Regions from separate parts of the Pantoea sp. B9002 genome, predicted to be linked through region 2. Evidence: predicted binding sites of a transcription regulator. Region 2 holds the regulator's gene; each other region holds the start of a gene.

Region 1 (4,677 bases), on a different contig from region 2:
TCCAGGCAATCGTTTACGTCGCCGCGTATTCCAGGCCGTAAAGGGGGACGCGGAAAAAAGGCAAACGATTATCTGGCGTTTGCCATGGGGTTTTCAACTACTAATCGCGGGCATTACAGGATAAAGCCAGGCATTCGCCCCGCAGGGTCGCCATTCATGGCGACCTGGCTGCAATCAACTCTGCAATTGAATCGCGCCGCCCTGCTGGATCGCACGTTGCCAGGCAGCGCGCTGCTGCATGGTTTCCAGCCAGCGGACGGTGGCGGGCGTATCGCGTAGCGAGCCACGCAACTGCAACGCCAGCAGCGGGAAGCTCATCTGCACATCGGCGATGCTAAATCGTGAACCGGCAAAAAACGCATGCTGCGTGAGATGCTCTTCAATTACGCGGCCGTGCAAAGCCAGCTGCTTGCTCAGCCAGGCTTTCTGAATCCCTTTGCTCAGTGCGATGCCGGCCGGGCGCAGCAGCCACGGCACCGGCTTCTTACCTAACTGGGCAAACACCAGCTTCATCACCAGCAGCGGCATCAGTGAACCTTCGGCGTAGTGCAGCCAGTAGCGCGCCTGAATCTGCTCATCTTCATGACTCAACGCCAGCTGATGCTCGCTGTCGTACTTCAGTTGCAGGTATTCGAGAATCGCGCCTGACTCAGCAATCACGCGATTGCCGTCAGTGATCACCGGGGATTTGCCCAGCGGATGCACTTTCTTTAAGGAATCAGGTGCCAGCAGGCTGTTTTCACGCTGATAGCGTTTGATTTGGTAAGGCACCGCGAGCTCTTCCAGTAGCCATAACACGCGATGCGAGCGGGAATTTTCCAGATGGTGAACGGTGATCATACGGTTTCCTTGCCGGTAAAAGTGTTCCGCCAAGTATAGTCGATCAGCGTTTTTGCTCGTCCTGTTCCGGATCGAGTAGCACCGCGCCCGAACCTTGCTCGGCCAGCCGGTCACCGGGATTGCGCAGCGGACAATCGCGCATCGATAAACAGCCGCAGCCAATGCAGCCATCAAGATCGTTACGCAAGCGCGTGAGGGTTTCGATGCGTTTATCCAACTCTTCGCGCCAGTGTTGCGTCAACGCGTCCCACTCCTGCGTCGACATCCGTTTATTAGCCGGCACATGCGTCAGGCTGTCGCTCACCGTCGCCAGCGGAATGCCGATACGTTGCGCAATTTTGATGATGGCAACACGACGCAGCACGTCACGGCTGTAGCGACGTTGATTGCCGCCGTTACGCGAGCTAAAAATCAATCCTTTGGTCTCATAGAAGTGCAGCGCCGACACCGCCACGCCGCTGCGCTTCGCCACTTCACCCGGCGTCAAAACCGGCTTCGGGTAATTGCGTTCTTTTTTCATTTAGGGCCTTTACCTCAAGTTAACTTGAGGAATTATACTCGCACCCCAGCAAAACTTCGAATTTCTCACCAGGCAAAAAACATCAGAAGGATGAGGCTATGATGCAACAGGAAATCATTCATTCGCTGTCCAACTGGATCGATCAGAATCTGGATAAAGCGCTGTCTATTGATGAAGTCGCGGCAAAATCAGGTTACTCAAAATGGCATCTGCAGCGTATGTTCCGTGCTGTCACGAAACAAACGCTGGGTGGCTATATTCGCGAACGTCGTCTGACGCTGGCCGCGGAAGCGCTGCGTCAAACCCAGCGTCCGGTGTTCGATATCGCGATGCAATACGGTTACGACTCGCAGCAGACTTTCTCGCGCGTGTTCCGCCGTCAGTTCTCGCAAACGCCAACCGCTTATCGTCACACCATGCGTCGCCAGGCGATGATTCAGCGTCCGCGCTTGCTCAGTTTTGACTGTGCAGACAACAACATGACCAGTTTTGCCCAGCGTACAACCGGCGAGTGCTGCCCGGTTAGCTAACCCTTTCTGCGCGCCCCTTGCGGGCGCACCTCTTTTCACTCCCCGCTTTCCCCTCTTTTTTCGATAAAAATCTTTCTACCATACCAGGTATAAATTTTGTTCAAAATTTAAAATCGAGTGATATAATGTGAGCCAAGTCACACTTTCCTGTATTCAGTAAGACGGCCAGAAGGACTTCCCTGACCTTCCTTCTTAGCCGCCAGTGATGTCGATTGAATGTCGGGGATATCACTGATTCTAAGAGGTTTTTGCAGATGGCCACCTTAACCACCAGTTTGATTGTAATGCGCTGGGAACTCCTGAGTGCGGTAATGATGTTCTTCGCCAGCACCATGAAAATTCGACTGCGTCAGAACAGTCATCACGTGATGGCGCTGCTGTGCGGTGGCATCGGCGTTGGCATGTCATGCTGGTTTGTTACTGGCCTGCTCGGTATCACGCTGAGCATGGAGAATCTGCATAACTTTATGGAAATCTCCAAAAACGCCTTTATTGAAGTGATGAGCCAGACGCCAACCGATTGGCCAATGCCTTAATCGCCGCCAATAAAAAACCCCGCCGAAGCGGGGTTTTTTATTTTGCTGTGTGATTCTAAATTTTCTTCAATACGGCCGGAATGGTCACTTCCGCCACCGTGATGCCCGGTATCTTCGTACCGCGACGATCCTGAATCCACATATCACCCATCATCTGATTTAGCCCGCGATCCAAACCGGTCACCAAACCCGCGCCCGGCGTGAAGGTTAATTCGCCGAAGTAGATCTGCTCGTTATCGATGTACCAATCCACGCGCACATAATCGAAATCGCTCGCCAGCTTTTTACTCAACGCCAACGCGTGCTGCAACGAGGCCATTTGCGGCGTCACGTCCAGACCGGTATCACGAATTTTGTGATACGCCTCGTTGAGGTTGTTGACATAGAAGTTCATCGACAACAGCGGATTGCAGCGGTTGTAGATCACCTGCAGCACATACTCAAAGCTGCCGTCGCGCTTGTTGAACATGTGGAACTTGTAGTCAATCGGTGCCGATTTACCATCGCCAATGTACTGCTCCACCAGAATGCGTGGCTTGATGTAGCGATAGTGAATCTCACGCGCTTCGTTGGCGAAATCGGTCTTCAGCCAGCGATGGCAGTCGCTAATAATCTGCTGCTTCTTCAGCGCATCCGGCTCTTCCAGCAGGATCTCCACCATGTTGGAGGCGTGATTCGGCTTGATAACGGTATTTTTCCAGCTCGGCAGCGTGTGCAACGAGCTTGGATCGCTGGTCTCGTAAACCAGCGGGATCAGGTATTCGCTGCCCACTTTCTCGGCGATATATTCACGCACCGAATATTTGTCCGACAGACGGCCATAGATCTGATAATCGCCATGGACGAATTTGCGGTACAGCACCTTCTCATTAAACACTTTCGGCTCGCGCAAATTGGGCAATTTGCGGAACTTATGAAAATAGTAGATACGATCCTGGTATGCCCAGGGCATCTTCTTGATGAAGTACTGAACGCTTCTTCTGAGTTCATCTTTCAACTTGAGCATATCTGACCTCATTTGTAGGTTTTGTAGTTGAGTGAGGAAACCTGGATTTTTTGAATGACGCCGTTTTTGAAGAAGTAATTCATTACGGTAAGAGACAGCAATTCTGAGATGAAAACGCTCCACGCGGCACCCATGATGCCGTAGCTCTGGATCAGCCACCACGACAGCGGCAAGCTGATGACCATCAGGCAAACGATTTTCTTTAACAGATAATTAAACCCGCCTTCTTTGACCATGTAGCGATACGCCACGGTCCCCATCGCCGAAAAGCAGGTTGCTAACGACAACAACGTAATGAGACTTCCTGACTGTGTGTACTCGTGACCATACAAAGCGATGATGATTTTTTCGCCGTACATCGCGATCACCGCTAACAACAACAATGAAACACCCATGACATAGCCATTAAGCCGTGCTGTCAACTTGATGGCGGCTTCTCCACGCTCGCGGAAGATTTCCGAAAAGCAGGAAGTGATGATGGCGACCGGAATAAAAATCCAGGAGGCCGAAATGGTATTGGCGGCGGCGAACAGCCCGAGATCGCGCGCTGAGGCGATGCCTGCCAGGAACATCTGTGCCGCTTTCACCTGCACCGAGATAAAGATGCTGGAGATGGCCAGCGGCAATCCGGCGTACAGCAAATAGCGCAGATAGGTGTTGCGCTTATCCTGCGGCGGCGCCACATCCTGATTTTCGCGATAAAAGTTAAAACGCTTAATGACGTACGGCACCAACGTGACGGCGACAATCGACACGGTCAGCCACAGCGGATTGAGGTGCAGCCAGGCAATGGCGAAACTTAAGCTGAAGCCCAGCAGCAATCCGACAGAGTTGGCGATGGTATTCAGCCGCGACGCTAAGCGCGCATTGTTGTAGACACTGAAGGTGTCTTGCGTCACGAAAACCGATGAGATAAACGAGGCCAGTGCAAAAGCGAGGAAGTTTTCCTGCATGTTGTACCAGACCCAAATCAAGACGGGCAGCGATGTGAGCAACAGCAAAACCATGCGCATGTTGCGCGCTACGGTCATCAGGCGCAGCCCTTTCGGCGCACTCTTACTGATACGTTTAAACAGAATGGTTTCCGTACCGAAAATCGCCACGGTCTGCACCATGGAAAACAGCGAGGTCGAAAACGCCATTTGGCCAAAGATGGTTGGACCAAAGGATTTTGCCACGTAGGAGGTCACAAATATGACGCCGAACACGGAGACAATCTTTTCAGACATCATCCAGGCGGCATTC
Region 2 (4,677 bases):
TGACCACCAACGAAATCGCCTCAGTAATGGCGCCGGGCGTACACGGCACCACTTACGGTGGTAATCCGCTGGCGTGTGCCATCGCTGAAACCGCGCTGGATATCATCAACACGACAGAAGTGCTGGAAGGCGTCGAAGCGCGTCGTCAGCAGTTTGTTGAAGCGCTGCAAGCCATCGACAGCAAATTCGCTATCTTCAGCGAGATTCGCGGCAAAGGTCTGCTGATTGGTGCCGCGCTGAAGCCGCAGTTCGCCAGCAAAGCGCGTGACATCCTCAACGCTTCCGCCGCGGAAGGGCTGATGATTCTCACCGCCGGAACCGACGTGATCCGTTTTGTGCCGTCTCTGGTGATTGAACCGACCGATATCGCCGAAGGCATGACACGTTTCGCCAGTGCGATTGAAAAGGTGCTGGCCGCTTAATCCGCTTTCGGACGTAACACCTTGAGCCAGCGGCCATGATGCGGTCGCTGGCTCCACGCCAGCGAAGAGATGGTGTGCATTACGCTAAGGTGCTGCAAAATCCGCTTCACATGCTGTTCGACAATCGTTACCGGCCCTTCATTGAGATTCTCCGGCGCTTCCAGAATATTGCTGTCGTTACCTGGCCCGTCATACGCCAGCCGCTGCTGACAACGCTGCAGCGCGATTTCACAGGATTGCAGATAACGTTCTGCCAGCTTCGATGTCAGCATGGTGTGCTCGCGCGCCAGAATCGTCATGGCGTTAATATGCTCGACGATGAACTGACTGTGCGTGACCCACATGCGCATATCTTTCAGATATTGCAGGTTAAAGCCCGGCTCGCTCGATGCCTGGTTCAATGAGTTGAACAGCGCGTTGTGCGCCTGATTAACCTTCATGCGCTGATAAGCCAGTTTCTCTGGCGACTGTTCCGGCCCCAGCAGCAGTCGCAGCGCTTCCTGATAGGCTTCCAGCGCATCGTGCGCGTTCTTACGCAGCAGCCCGCTTTGCCACTGCGGCCACAGCCAAATCATTCCGGCAAAGGCAATTAAACAGCCCATCAAAGTATCCATCATGCGCGGCAGCAGAAATTGTGCGCCGTTAAGCGACAGCAATTGCAGCGAATACACCGCAGTGACGGTGAAGCCAATCATCGACCAGCCGTAATATTTCCGCGTGATCAGATAACTCGCCAGCGTGATCCCCAGCATAAACAGCAGCGTGATCGATTCCGGCACCGCCAGCTGCAGCGACGCGGCGGCGATCAGCAATCCGGCGAAAGTGCCCAGCGCACGGTGCTGAATACGCACGCGCGTGGCGCTGTAACCGTTCTGGCTGACGAACATGATGGTCATCAGAATCCAGTAAGGTTTGGGAATGTTGAAGAACAGCGCCAGCGAGCTGCCAAACATCAGCATTACGGCGAAGCGTGCCGCGGTGCGTAACGCGGTGGATTTGAACGACAGATAACTGCGCAGCGCCGGTAATAGCGGTAAGCGGCGCTGGCGATCGGCCATCAGGTCACGCGTATAGAGCGGCTTCTGCGTACGCAATACGCGGGCGATGCGGCTGAAGTGATACAGGCAGAAGTTGCCGACCGGATTATCCGGATGCTGGCGCGCAATTTTCTCCAGCGCGCCGAGCTGTTTCTCCATGTGAAAACGATCCGGCAGCTGATGGTAGAGAATCGCGTCCGCCAGCACGCGCAGCCGCGCCGAGATGATTTTCGCGTTCCAGCGAATCACCGCTTCGGCGTGGCTCTCCTCAACCAGCTTCTGCACCTCTTCGGGCTGATGCAAACTCACCGAGATGTGTTCCTGTAAATCCAGCGCCACCTGGAAAGCGCGCGTCAGGCGTTTGTGGCTGTTATCGCGGCTCGCCGACAGCATGTGCATTTGCTGGTAACAGGTGGTGATGAGATCGACCGCCTTTTGCTGGCGCGCCAGCAGCGGCGGCAGCGCTTTCTCCGGATCGGTCAGCTGCGTCAGTAAGGTGTATTTGGCATCGCAATAATCGGCCAGCTCGCGGAACAGCAGGCTGAGCGATTCGCGCATCGGCTGCTCTTTCCACAGCCAGAACCAGAACCAGTTGAACAAGCCGTACCACAGCGTGCCGCCAATGTAGAGCAGCGGCGGCACCCACATCGGCATACGTCCCACTAAGCTGAGCGTAAAGATGGCGGCGATGAGTGTGGCGGGCAGCAGGCGCGCGTGCAGCGGGCCGATTTCGCCGGTTACGCCAATCAGCAGCGGCAGCGCCAGCAAAATCAGCGGCAGCGGAATCTGGTAAGCGGTGAGGATCTGCATCAGGAAACTGCCGGTGGCAAACAGCGAACCACCCACAATCAGGCGTTTGAAGAAGCGTTTGTGCGGCGTATCCAGTCCCGCCATGTTGCAGCAGGCAGGCACTAACGAGAACAGCAGACCTTTTTGCAGATCGCCAAACAGCCAGCCGAGAGCCACAGGCAGGCACAGCACCAGCGTTTGCCGCAGCGCATAGTTAACTTCGGGATGATAGATGATTCGGCGCCACATCAGCTCATCGCAAATAGAAACGGCGCGATGTTGCCATCACGCCGTGGGTGAGAAGAAATTAGCGGGTGCCGTAAACGACGATGGTTTTACCGTGTGCGGAGATCAGGTTCTGATCTTCCAGCATTTTCAGGATACGACCCACGGTTTCGCGTGAGCAGCCCACGATCTGACCAATCTCCTGACGGGTGATTTTGATTTGCATCCCGTCTGGGTGAGTCATCGCATCTGGCTGTTTGGCCAGATTTAGCAGCGTTTGCGCAATGCGTCCGGTGACATCGAGGAAGGCAAGGTTGCCCACTTTCTCAGATGTCACTTGCAGACGACGCGCCATTTGCGACGAAAGTCGCATTAAAATATCCGGGTTTACCTGAATCAGCTGACGGAATTTTTTGTATGAAATTTCAGCCACTTCGCAGGCAGACTTCGCACGCACCCAAGCACTACGTTCCTGGCCTTCTTCGAAAAGACCGAGTTCGCCGATGAAATCTCCCTGATTGAGGTAGGAGAGAATCATCTCTTTGCCTTCTTCATCTTTAATCAGTACCGCTACGGAACCTTTTACGATGTAGTACAGCGTTTCCGCTTTCTCACCCTGATGGATGAGCGTGCTTTTGGATGGATATTTGTGAATATGGCAATGGGACAGGAACCATTCGAGTGTAGGGTCTGTTTGCGGTTTGCCGAGAACCATTCGCTATTATCCTCTGTTGTAATCGTGCCCAAAATACAGGGGGCATTTTTCCCTGTCAGGCGGTTTAATCGTCGAGCGTTTCCAGTAAAGGAAAAATTATTCCGGGTGGACTCTTAAGCTACGCTTTTGATTCTTCCGGCCTTCGTCTGTGATGACGAAAATATTTTCAGCACTGTTTGTAGCACAGCTTTTGCGAGCTGTCTTGTGTTGTCTCGCTTCAGCAGAAGGGGGATTACTCTGGATTGCTGTTTGTCAGGTGAAAGCGTACTCTGGCGGCAAAACCGCCGCTTCAGGAGAAAGAATAATGCAGGCACGAGTGAAATGGGTGGAAGGTCTTACCTTTCTCGGAGAATCCTCATCCGGCCATCAGGTATTAATGGACGGTAATTCCGGTGATAAAGCGCCAAGTCCAATGGAGATGGTGCTGATGGCCGCGGGCGGCTGTAGCGCCATTGACGTGGTGTCAATCCTGCAAAAAGGGCGCAGCGATGTGGCCGATTGCGAAGTGAAACTTACTTCAGAACGCCGTGAAGAAGCGCCACGCATTTTCACCCACATCAACCTGCATTTTATCGTTAGCGGTAAAGCATTGAGCGATAAAGCGGTTGCGCGCGCGGTTGATCTGTCAGCGGAAAAATATTGCTCGGTGGCGATCATGCTGGGTAAAGGTGTGGAAATTACCCACAGTTATGAGGTTGTCGAGTTGTAATCGGTCGTAGGGGAGGCATTCATGCCTCCCTTTTCACAGCCCGCACCAAACCTATTCAATCCGCTTTCCTTCAATCAGTCGCTGCACCAGCGGCAGCATAATCAGCTCCATCGCCAATCCCATTTTGCCGCCCGGCACCACCAGCGTATTGATGTGCGAAATAAACGATCCCTGAATCATCGCCAGCAGATAGGGGAACGCGATGCCTTCCAGACCACGGAAATGAATCACCACGAAGCTTTCGTCGAGCGACGGAATTTCGCGTGCGGCAAACGGGTTTGAGGTATCAACGGTCGGCACGCGCTGGAAGTTAATGTGGGTGCGCGAGAACTGTGGCGTGATGAAGTTAATGTAATCCTCCATCGAACGTACCACCGAATCCATCACCGCTTCGCGTGAATGGCCGCGCTCGCCGGTGTCACGCACCAGCTTCTGAATCCACTCAAGGTTAACAATCGGTACCACGCCAACCAGCAGATCGACATGCTCCGCCACATTTTGCTGCTGGGTAACCACGCCGCCGTGCAAGCCTTCATAGAACAGCACATCGGTGTTTTCCGGCAGCGGCTGCCACGGCGTGAAAGTGCCCGGCACCTGATTCCACGGCACCGCTTCGTCGTAGGTATGCAGATATTTGCGCGATTCGCCGAGGCCGGTTTGGCCATAATGTTTGAACGTCTGCTCCAGCAGGCCGAAGTCGTTGGCTTCCGGGCCGAAGTAGCTGATGTGACGACCGAGATCGCGCGCCTTGCGGATCGCCATGTCCATTTCCGGACGCGT
Region 3 (4,677 bases), on a different contig from region 2:
TTCAATCGCATCACGATCGACCGGCTTATCGCTCTCCAGATAAATCGCATGCAGGTTGAGGCGTTTTGCACCTGGAATGAGTGACATCGCTTTTTCAACATCAGATCGCAGCTCATCAGCATTACGTGCACGTCCCGGATAGTTGCCGGTGGCCTGAATGCCGCCGGTCAGTTCACCGTTGGGATTTTCGAAGCCGCGCACGTCATCACCTTGCCAGCAGTGCATCGAGACCGGAATGCCATCCAGCTGTGCCATTACCTGTTCCACATCCACACCGATGGCGGCGTAGCGTTGTTTGGCCAGTTCGAAGGCCTGTTCAATCAGCTTAGTCATATGCAAGTTCCTTAGCAGGTTGGCTGAGCGCGGCAAAGCGTGCCTGATGGGCAGCGAAGGCGCTGTTGTTCAACGGTTCAAATTTTTCTAACGGGAAGTTTTGGCTAATGCAGCGGCGTAAATCGCTGACGTCACGCAGTTCGCCCAAAGCAATGAGCTGACAGCCGACGTTACCGAGCGTCGAGGCTTCAATCGGCCCCGCCAATACCGGCAGCTGGCAGGCATCGGCACACAATTGATTTAACAGCGGGTTCTGACTGCCACCGCCCACCACATGCAGTTGACGCAGCGGTGCAGCGCGCAGTGTGCCGAGTTCGCCAATCACCTGGCGATAGAGCAAGGCCAGACTGTCAAAGATGGTGCGAGCCAGCGCTGCAGGCGTCTGCGGAACGGGCATGTTCTGTTCGGCGCAGGCGTTTTGAATCTCCTGGACCATGCTGTCTGGGTTGATAAAACGGCTGTGATTGGGGTTAACAAGCGCACGACAGGCGGGTTCTTTTTCGGCTTCTTTGATCAGCGAACAGAGATCGGTAATTTGCAGCTCAGTGCAGACACGTTGCAGCAGCCACAAACCCATAATGTTCTTCAGAACGCGGTAGCCTTCTGCTCCACCTTCATTGGTTATGTTGGCATTGAGCGCCGCCGTGCTGACACAAGGCTGCAAGCTCTCAATCCCCATCAGTGACCAGGTTCCCGAGCTGAGATAAGCGGCATCATCCTGCATTAACGGCGTGGCCAAAACCGCGCTCGCTGTATCGTGTGTCGCAACCGCGATCACCGGAATACGGTTGCCGCTGGCGCTGGTCCAGTAGCCGACAGTGTTGCCCGGCGATGTTGGTTTCCCGAACCACTTGGCCGGCACGCCAGCCCACGCAAGCAAATCGCTGTCCCATTCACCGCTGTGAATATTGAGCAGTTGTGTGGTGGTAGCGTTGGTGTATTCCCAGTTCATCTGGCCGGTAAGGCGATAGTGCAGATAGTCAGGAATCATCAGCGCATGCTGCACTTTTTCCTGCCAATCTGGCTGCTGTTGATGCAGTGCGTGCAGTTGATAGAGCGTATTGAACGGCAAGAACTGAATGCCGGTGCGCTGATAGATTGTACCTTTGCCGAGATCGTTAATGGCCTGCGCCATGTGCCCTTCTGTGCGCTTATCGCGATAGCTTACCGCCTCGCCGACGCGCTCGCCGTTAGCATCCAGCAACACCAAATCAACGCCCCAGGTATCGATGCCGATGCTGTCCGGCACAATGCCTTCATCATCTAGCTGGGCCAGCCCTAAACGAATCTCCTGCTCCAGTCGATCCAAATCCCAACAATCATAATCTGCACGGCGCACACGCTGATTGGTGAAGCGACGCACTTCGCGCAGGCTGATCTGCTGATTCGCTGAACTCCATTGTGCGAGCATCACGCGCCCGCTGGATGCGCCTAAATCAATGGCAACAATGTTACGCATACTCATGGCGTGTTCTTCCTGTAATGAGATGACTACAGATTAGAAATCTCTGCTTTTTGCCACCTTCCCCTTACTGCCAGTGCGTAATAGTCACTGGCAGGCTGACAAAGAAGTTCGTGAGAAAGCTCACAGAACCACACAAGTGGCGAGATGTGAGCCTTGCCGCATTTCCGTCAATCGCTGGTGAGATCTTGAAAAATTAGCCATTTTCCTGCGTCACTAAGGTGAAAATTCAAGGTAAGGTGCGAGGCGCCTGCGTAGACTCGGCAACGGTTGAGTTAATTAAGAGGCGAATCATGACCGTTCTACATAGCGCAGATTTCTTCCCTGAAGGGAATTACGCCATCGCCATCGAGCCGCGCGTGCCGCAGCAGGCATTTCCGGAACACCATCATGATTTCCATGAAATTGTGTTGGTGGAACAAGGTTCTGGCATTCATGTGTTTAACGGTCAGCCACAAGCTTTATCCGCAGGATGCGTGTGCTTTGTGCGCGATCACGATCGTCATCTTTATGAGCAAACGGAAAATTTGTGTCTGACCAACGTGTTGTATCGCAGTCCGGCGTCATTCCGTTTTCTCTCGGGTTTGCAGGAGCTCCTGCCGCGCGAAGAAGAGGATCACTACGCGTCGCACTGGCGCATCAATCACAAGGTGATGGCGCAGGCGCTGCAAATCGTTACGCAGATGAAGCAGCAAGATGTGTGGTCGCTGGAACGTCACGCACGTCAGGAGCAACTTTTTCTGCAACTGCTGGTGTTGTTGCGCGAAGCGGCTCACAACGATCAATCACAGGATCAGGAAGCACGCTTACATCGGTTGCTCGACTGGCTCAATGAGCACTACAGTGAAGAGATTGTGTGGGATGCATTAGCCGATCGTTTTTCATTGTCGCTGCGCACTCTGCACCGCCAGATGAAGCAGCAAACCGGTAATACACCGCAGCGTTACCTTAATCGGCTTCGCCTGTTACAGGCGCGGCATTTACTGCGTCATAGCGATATGCGCATTACAGACATCGCCTACCAGTGTGGATTTGGTGACAGCAACCACTTCTCCACGCTGTTCCGGCGGGAATTTGGCTGTGCGCCCAGAGCGGAGCGCCAGCAGATGCTATAACTGGAGCGTTTCCTCATGTCGCTGATCTTAACGCGCGAAGACTATTTTCCGGCCACCAATCTGCCGATTGCGGTGGCCGAGCGCATGCCGCAGCCCTCCTTCCCTCCGCACCGTCATGAATTCAGTGAAATCGTTATCGTCTGGCGCGGTAACGGCCTGCATGTGTTGAACGATCGTCCATGGTTGATAACCTGCGGCGACGTTTTTTACATTCACGATAACGACTGCCACAGTTATGACAGCGTCAACGATCTGGCGCTGGATAACATTCTTTACTGCCGCGATCGCTTTCGACTTGGCCTTGACTGGAGCCAGTTGCTGCCGCCGCAAGAAGAGGATTCGCCGGGCTGCTGGCGTTTGACCACCCGCGGGATGGCGTTAGCGCGCGGCGTGATTAGCCAGCTGGAGCGCGAAAGCCGCAAAAGTGATTCGCTATCAATTCAACTCTCTGAAGCGCTGTTTTTGCAACTCGCGCTGATTTTGCGCCGTCATGGTTATGCTGCCGATCGGCCCTGGGCATTACCTGAGGGTGAGCAGCTGGATCTGCTGATGTCGGCGCTGCAAGGTGCCATCAGCCGTCCATTCGATTTGGCGGTGTTCTGCCAGCAGAATCAGTTAAGCGAGCGCGCGTTGAAGCAGCTTTTTCGCCAGCAAACCGGTATGACCGTGGGACACTATCTGCGGCAGCTCCAGCTGTGCCAGGCGAAATATCTGCTGCGGACGCAGGATTGCTTAATCAGTGAAGTGGCCGCGCGTTGCGGCTTCGATGACAGTAACTACTTTTCAGTGGTGTTTACGCGAGAAACTGGTTTAACGCCGAGCGCGTGGCGGCAGCGTTTCCTGCCGCATCGCGAACTCTCAATTGAGAAAGTGAAAGCCTGACGCGCAGTAGCGGCGTCAGGCTTTACATCAGGCTGCCATGCCTAATCCAACAATGTTGGCAGCAATGATAATCACCACACAACCCAGTGACAGTACGCGAACCGGACGTTGACCCGCTGATTTCCACTCTTTCAGTACGAGACCAACCAAACCACCACACAGCACGTAGAGGCTCATATGCAGCATCCAACTGATGAAGTCATACTGTGCTGGGATTTTGGCGTGTCCCCAGGCGTAGAAGAAGAACTGCAGATACCACATGGTGCCGCCCAGCACAGCAAACGCGATATTGGCCAGCAGCATTGGTTTAGCGACGGAGAAATCACGGCGTACAGAAATATCGGTTTTTACCGCCAGACGGATAAAGCAGTAAGCCAGATTGATTAACGCACCACCGCCCATAATCACCACATAGCTTGGCAACGCAACATAGAGTGGATTGATACCCAGATTGGCTGCGGCTTCATGCATCGGCTTGGCGGCATCCATCGCAAACGACATGCCGGCCGAGAAGATGCCGCACATCACGGCCAGAATCAGCCCTTTTTTCAGATTGAATTCTTCGGCGTTGATGCCCAGCGCCCGCTCTTTTAACAGACCGGCACGCGATACAATCCCTACGCCGATCAACGCAACAAACACGCCGAGCAGTGTCATTCGTCCACCTGGTGAGCTGAACAGCTCGACAAAGCGGCCCTGCAGCAGCGGCGTCATCAGGGTTCCCACCACTAACGTGATACCGATGGCAATACCAATGCCCATCGACATCCCGAGGTAGCGCATGGTCAAACCATAGTTGATGTTACCGATGCCCCACATGGCACCAAACAGAAATACCGGCATCAGTTGAGAGAAACTGAAGCTGCCGTAATACGCCCAGAAGTT
Region 4 (4,677 bases), on a different contig from region 2:
TTGATCTGACCCAGTGCACGGTGCTGTTCAGAGATCTCTTCACGCAGGCGAATGGTGGCTTCGAGGTCAACGCCATTCTCCATATCGCTCTGCAGAGAATTGAACTGCGCTACTTTGTCTTTCATCAGGAAATCGATGCCGTACAGCGCAACGCGGCGGTAGTCACCGATGATACGACCGCGGCCATAGGCATCGGGCAAACCCGTCAGCACACCTGATTTACGGCAGCGCATGATGTCCGGGGTATAAACATCGAATACGCCCTGGTTATGGGTTTTACGGTAATCAGTGAAGACTTTTTTCAGCGCGGGATCGAGTTCGCGGCCATAAACCTTGCAAGAACCTTCAACCATTTTGATGCCGCCAAACGGGATGATGGCACGCTTCAGAGGTGCTTCAGTTTGCAGGCCAACGATTTTTTCCAGCGATTTGCTGATGTAGCCGGCATCGTGAGAGGTGATGGTTGAAGCCAGATCGGTGTCAAAATCTACCGGCGCGTGAGTGCGGTTCTCGATTTTGATGCCTTCAAGCACGCTGTCCCACAGTTTAGTTGTGGCCGGCGTCGCGCCTGCGAGGAAGGATTCGTCGCCTTCATACGGTGTATAGTTTTTCTGGATAAAGTCACGGACGTTGACGCTGTTCTGCCATTCGCCGGCACTAAATCCTTCCCAGGCTGACGCCATTTTTTCATTCAGTTCGGACATGATATACCTGCCTTATTTAGGGAGACTTTGACGTATGGCGCGCTGACTCAGCACGCCCGTACCAATTCATTAATGCACCGGCTCATCGCCACGCAGATAGATTACCCAGTAGGTCAAACCGACTAATAATCCGCCGCCAATAATGTTGCCGATGGTTACGGGAATCAGGTTGTTAACAATAAAATCGCTAACGCTTAGTGATGGGAACTGTGCTGCGCTTGCACCAGCCATATGCCAGAATTCCGGGCTGGCAAAATCACGGATAACGATGGCCATCGGGATAAGGAACATGTTGGCGATGCTATGTTCAAAACCGCAGGCAACAAACATCGCCACCGGTAAGATCATCGCAAACATTTTATCCATCAGACTGCGGCCTGAATAACTCATCCATACCGCCAGGCAAACCATCAGGTTGGCGAGCGTGCCGAGACTGACCGCTTCAATAAAGGTGTGATGCATTTTATGGTCAGCGGTTTGCAGGACATTCAAACCCCAGGCACCATTGGCCACCATGTGTTCACCGGCTAACCAGATCAGCGCGACAAAGAACAGCGCACCAAACAGGTTACCGATATAGACCGTCAACCAATGTCGACCGAGTTGCAGCCAGGTGATACGGCCGCTGGCTTTTGCCACCACGATCAAAACTGTTGAGGTGAACAGGTCAGCACCGCACACCACTACTAACATTAAACCGAGCGAGAAACAGATACCGCCGATCAGTTTTGCTATGCCATAGGGCATTGCTCCACTTCCGGTGGTCGCAGTGATATAGAAGACAAATGCAATTGAGATAAATACGCCAGCAGTGATGGCCAGGAAGAAGGTGGTTAAAGGACGTTTAGTAGCTTTATATATGCCGGCTTCTTCTGCAACTTTCGCCATTGCCGCCGGTAATAATGAATTAAAAGGGTTGTCAGCTTTCACACTAACGCTCTCCAAAAATTGCCTGTAAAGATACTAACAAAGGAGTATAGGTCAGAAATTGATGTGGATCATATTTGACCGGAAGGTCGCTGATAAGCGAAGCGAAAAGGTGGCCGTTATATAATTAAGTGATTGAATTTATTTCAATAAATAATTTTTAATTTATGCAAAATAAGTTGAAGGTGGCTGCGGGTAAGGCTGGGTTTTGTTAAATATCATTAACGATTTAAGCTGAATTGTTATTTAATAATGCGCTTTAATCTCTTTGTATGATCAATATAAAAAAATGGCACTGATTTTTTTCAGTGCCATTGACCAATACGCTAATTTCTATAAATAGTAATTAAAGCGTTAAGGCTATTTTTGTGACCAATAACGACGTTTAGCTGTCTGCAGTTTTTCATAGGCAGCGAGTAATGATTGATGCGCAGGGAAAGCTTTCAGATCCAGATCAACCGCTTGCAATCCATAGAATGGCGCTTCGCCACTGATTGCCGCTGAAGCAGCCTCAACAGCAGCCTGGCCGTACATACGAACAAAGGCGCGATGATATTGAAGCGGATCGCGTTCCTCTTCCATTGCCAGCAGCAGCAAGGTTTGCAGGCAGCGGTAGTAGTTTGCGCGTTCTTCACTAAAGATGGACTGATTAAACTCCATCGTCCATTCAGTCCAGATCAGAGCCTGATCCAGGTCGCCGCCGGCCAGCGCCAGCATCGCTTTCAGCTCGCCGATACGCAGCGTGTACCAACCATTGTCTTTGCCTGATGCCAGACCCAGCAGTTCACGCACGCGAGTAAAGTCATCATGACCTTCCTCATCCAGTTGCACAATCAGCTCGAGATAGGCTTCGGGTTCCCATTGGCTTTCCGGCAGCGCCAGCAGGGTTTCGCGCAGTGGTGCGCCCATGCTGTTATTCGCCAGCAGCAGATCTTCTGCTGGATAAATATCAGACATGCCAGGCACGATGATGCGGCAAGCGTAAACACTCAGATGTTCATAGTCAGCGATATAGACTTCTTTATCTTCCGCACGGAAGATCGCCATCAGCGTATCAAACTCTTCGTGAGTGGTACCCGCAAAGCTCCAGTCGACGAAAGGATAATCGGCATCGTCTTTAAACATATCCCATGAAATCAGACCGCTTGAATCGATGAAATGCGTTTCCAGGTTAGCGTGTTCCGCTACTTCTTCATCATCGAACGTTGGCGGTGTGAACACGTCGAGATCTTTCAGGCCGCGACCCTGAAGCAGTTCAGTAACGGTACGCTCCAGTGCGACGCCAAAGTCCGGATGTGCACCAAACGAAGCGAAACAGGTACCATTTGCTGGATTGAACAGCACAACGCAGATAACCGGGTATTTGCCACCGAGTGAAGCATCGTAAGAGAAGATTGGGAAACCTTCTGCTTCCAGACGTTCAATCGCTTCAATTACGCCAGGATAACGCTGCATTACCTCGGCTGGAATTTCTGGCAGGCTGATGGATTCGGCGATGATACGATTCTTAATATGACGCTCAAACACTTCTGACAGACCCTGTACACGCGCTTCGTTCGCGGTGTTACCGGCAGACATACCATTCGAAACATACAGATTACCGATGATGTTCATCGGGATATAAACCGTTTGCTGGTCAGATTGACGGGTAAATGGCAGGCCACAAATCCCACGCTCGTCATTGCCGGATTGCAGATCAATCAGCTCAGAAGCACCCAGGCTCTCATCAGGATCATAGAACTTGCGCAGGCGCGCATCCAAAATGCCTTCTGGCAGGCTGTCGTCTTCAGTGAGCGGGAACCACTTTTCATTCGGATAGTGAACAAAATCGCCATTAGCGATGGATTTACCTAACCAGAAATCGGCGAAGAAATAGTTAGTAGAGAGGCGCTCAAAATATTCGCCCAGTGCTGAAGCCAGAGCGGCTTTTTTGCTAGCACCTTTGCCATTTGTAAAGCACAGCGGGCAGTCGCGATCGCGAATGTGTACTGACCAGACGTGTGGCACCGGATTCAGCCAGGAAGCTTCTTCAATATTGAAACCAAGGTCTTGCAGTTTCTGCTGAAAGCGAGCAATGGAATCTTCCAGTGCGGCGTCTTTTCCGGGGATAAACGTTTGCGTCATGGTGGCGCTCTCTTAAGTCAAAGGGGTGGGCGTAAAGCGCGCAATAATACGGGTTTTATGCGTGCTTCGCTATTCAGTCAGCCAAATTTATCTCAGTCTGGTTACGGTTTTTAAGCCATTCCGCTCCCCGCGTTTTCTTTCTGGAACTACCTCACAAAATTCCACAGCTTAATGCATTTATGACATAAGCTGCGGTGGAGCTGGCTCTGGAAATGTGATCGCTGCCGGATTAATGATTGCAGCCATCTGGAGGCAATGATAAAACCGGTTGGGTATTCATAACCGTTCGATATGACAGTGGTGAGGGGAAATGACTCAGGTTTATAATTTTAGCTCTGGCCCGGCTATGCTGCCGGTAGAAGTGCTCCGTCGCGCAGAACAAGAACTGACAAACTGGCACGGGTTAGGCACCTCGGTGATGGAGATCAGTCACCGCAGTAAAGAGTTTATTGCTGTTGCAGAAGCGGCAGAACAAGATTTTCGCGATCTGCTGAAGATCCCATCCAACTACAAAGTTTTATTCTGCCACGGCGGTGCGCGTGCGCAGTTCGCGGCCATTCCCGGCAACTTGCTGGGTGATGCAAAAACCGCGGATTATATTGACGGCGGTTACTGGGCTCACAGCGCAATTAAAGAAGCTGAGAAATTCTGCTCGCCAAATACCATTGATATTAAAACTACGCGCGATGGTAAGCGTGCTTTGTTACCAATGCGTGAATGGCAGTTAAATGATGTTGCGGCTTATGTCCATTTCTGCCCGAACGAAACGATTGATGGCATCGCTATCGATGAAGAGCCGGATTTTGGCGATAAGGTCGTGGTTGCCGATCTCTCTTCTACTATTCTGTCTCGTCCAATCGATGTGAGTCGCTATGGCGTGATCTACGCTGGCGCACAAAAAAATATCGGCCCGGCGGGCTTA

The links. Region 2 encodes CRP, which controls carbon source genes, mostly activating them, when cyclic AMP is high. Its sites were predicted from a motif close to ATGTGANNNNNNTCACAT; they were not measured.
Region 1: HX773_RS01035 (YjcB family protein) is a predicted target of CRP. The motif match lies at 2,016-2,033, and genes of this name have one in related genera.
Region 3: rhaB (rhamnulokinase) is a predicted target of CRP. The motif match lies at 1,943-1,960, and genes of this name have one in related genera.
Region 4: focA (formate transporter FocA) is a predicted target of CRP. The motif match lies at 1,691-1,708, and genes of this name have one in related genera.

What each region holds. Positions count from the first base shown of each region.
Region 1 covers NZ_JACAPA010000002.1:63,607-68,283, reverse strand. The annotation lists gene HX773_RS01050 (glutathione S-transferase family protein) at 175-840, opposite strand; gene soxR (redox-sensitive transcriptional activator SoxR) at 884-1,360, opposite strand; gene soxS (superoxide response transcriptional regulator SoxS) at 1,459-1,890, shown strand; gene HX773_RS01035 (YjcB family protein) at 2,145-2,426, shown strand; gene HX773_RS01030 (ATP-grasp fold amidoligase family protein) at 2,482-3,432, opposite strand; gene HX773_RS01025 (polysaccharide biosynthesis C-terminal domain-containing protein) at 3,441-4,677, opposite strand, start outside.
Region 2 covers NZ_JACAPA010000036.1:194,620-199,296, forward strand. The annotation lists gene HX773_RS18070 (aspartate aminotransferase family protein) at 1-422, shown strand, start outside; gene HX773_RS18075 (YccS/YhfK family putative transporter) at 419-2,497, opposite strand; gene crp (cAMP-activated global transcriptional regulator CRP) at 2,556-3,188, opposite strand; gene HX773_RS18085 (OsmC family protein) at 3,493-3,897, shown strand; gene HX773_RS18090 (phosphoribulokinase) at 3,949-4,677, opposite strand, start outside.
Region 3 covers NZ_JACAPA010000005.1:125,296-129,972, forward strand. The annotation lists gene HX773_RS03785 (L-rhamnose isomerase) at 1-333, opposite strand, end outside; gene rhaB (rhamnulokinase) at 326-1,798, opposite strand; gene rhaS (HTH-type transcriptional activator RhaS) at 2,089-2,910, shown strand; gene rhaR (HTH-type transcriptional activator RhaR) at 2,926-3,792, shown strand; gene rhaT (L-rhamnose/proton symporter RhaT) at 3,820-4,677, opposite strand, start outside.
Region 4 covers NZ_JACAPA010000009.1:125,277-129,953, reverse strand. The annotation lists gene pflB (formate C-acetyltransferase) at 1-704, opposite strand, end outside; gene focA (formate transporter FocA) at 774-1,634, opposite strand; gene ycaO (30S ribosomal protein S12 methylthiotransferase accessory factor YcaO) at 1,992-3,755, opposite strand; gene serC (3-phosphoserine/phosphohydroxythreonine transaminase) at 4,066-4,677, shown strand, end outside.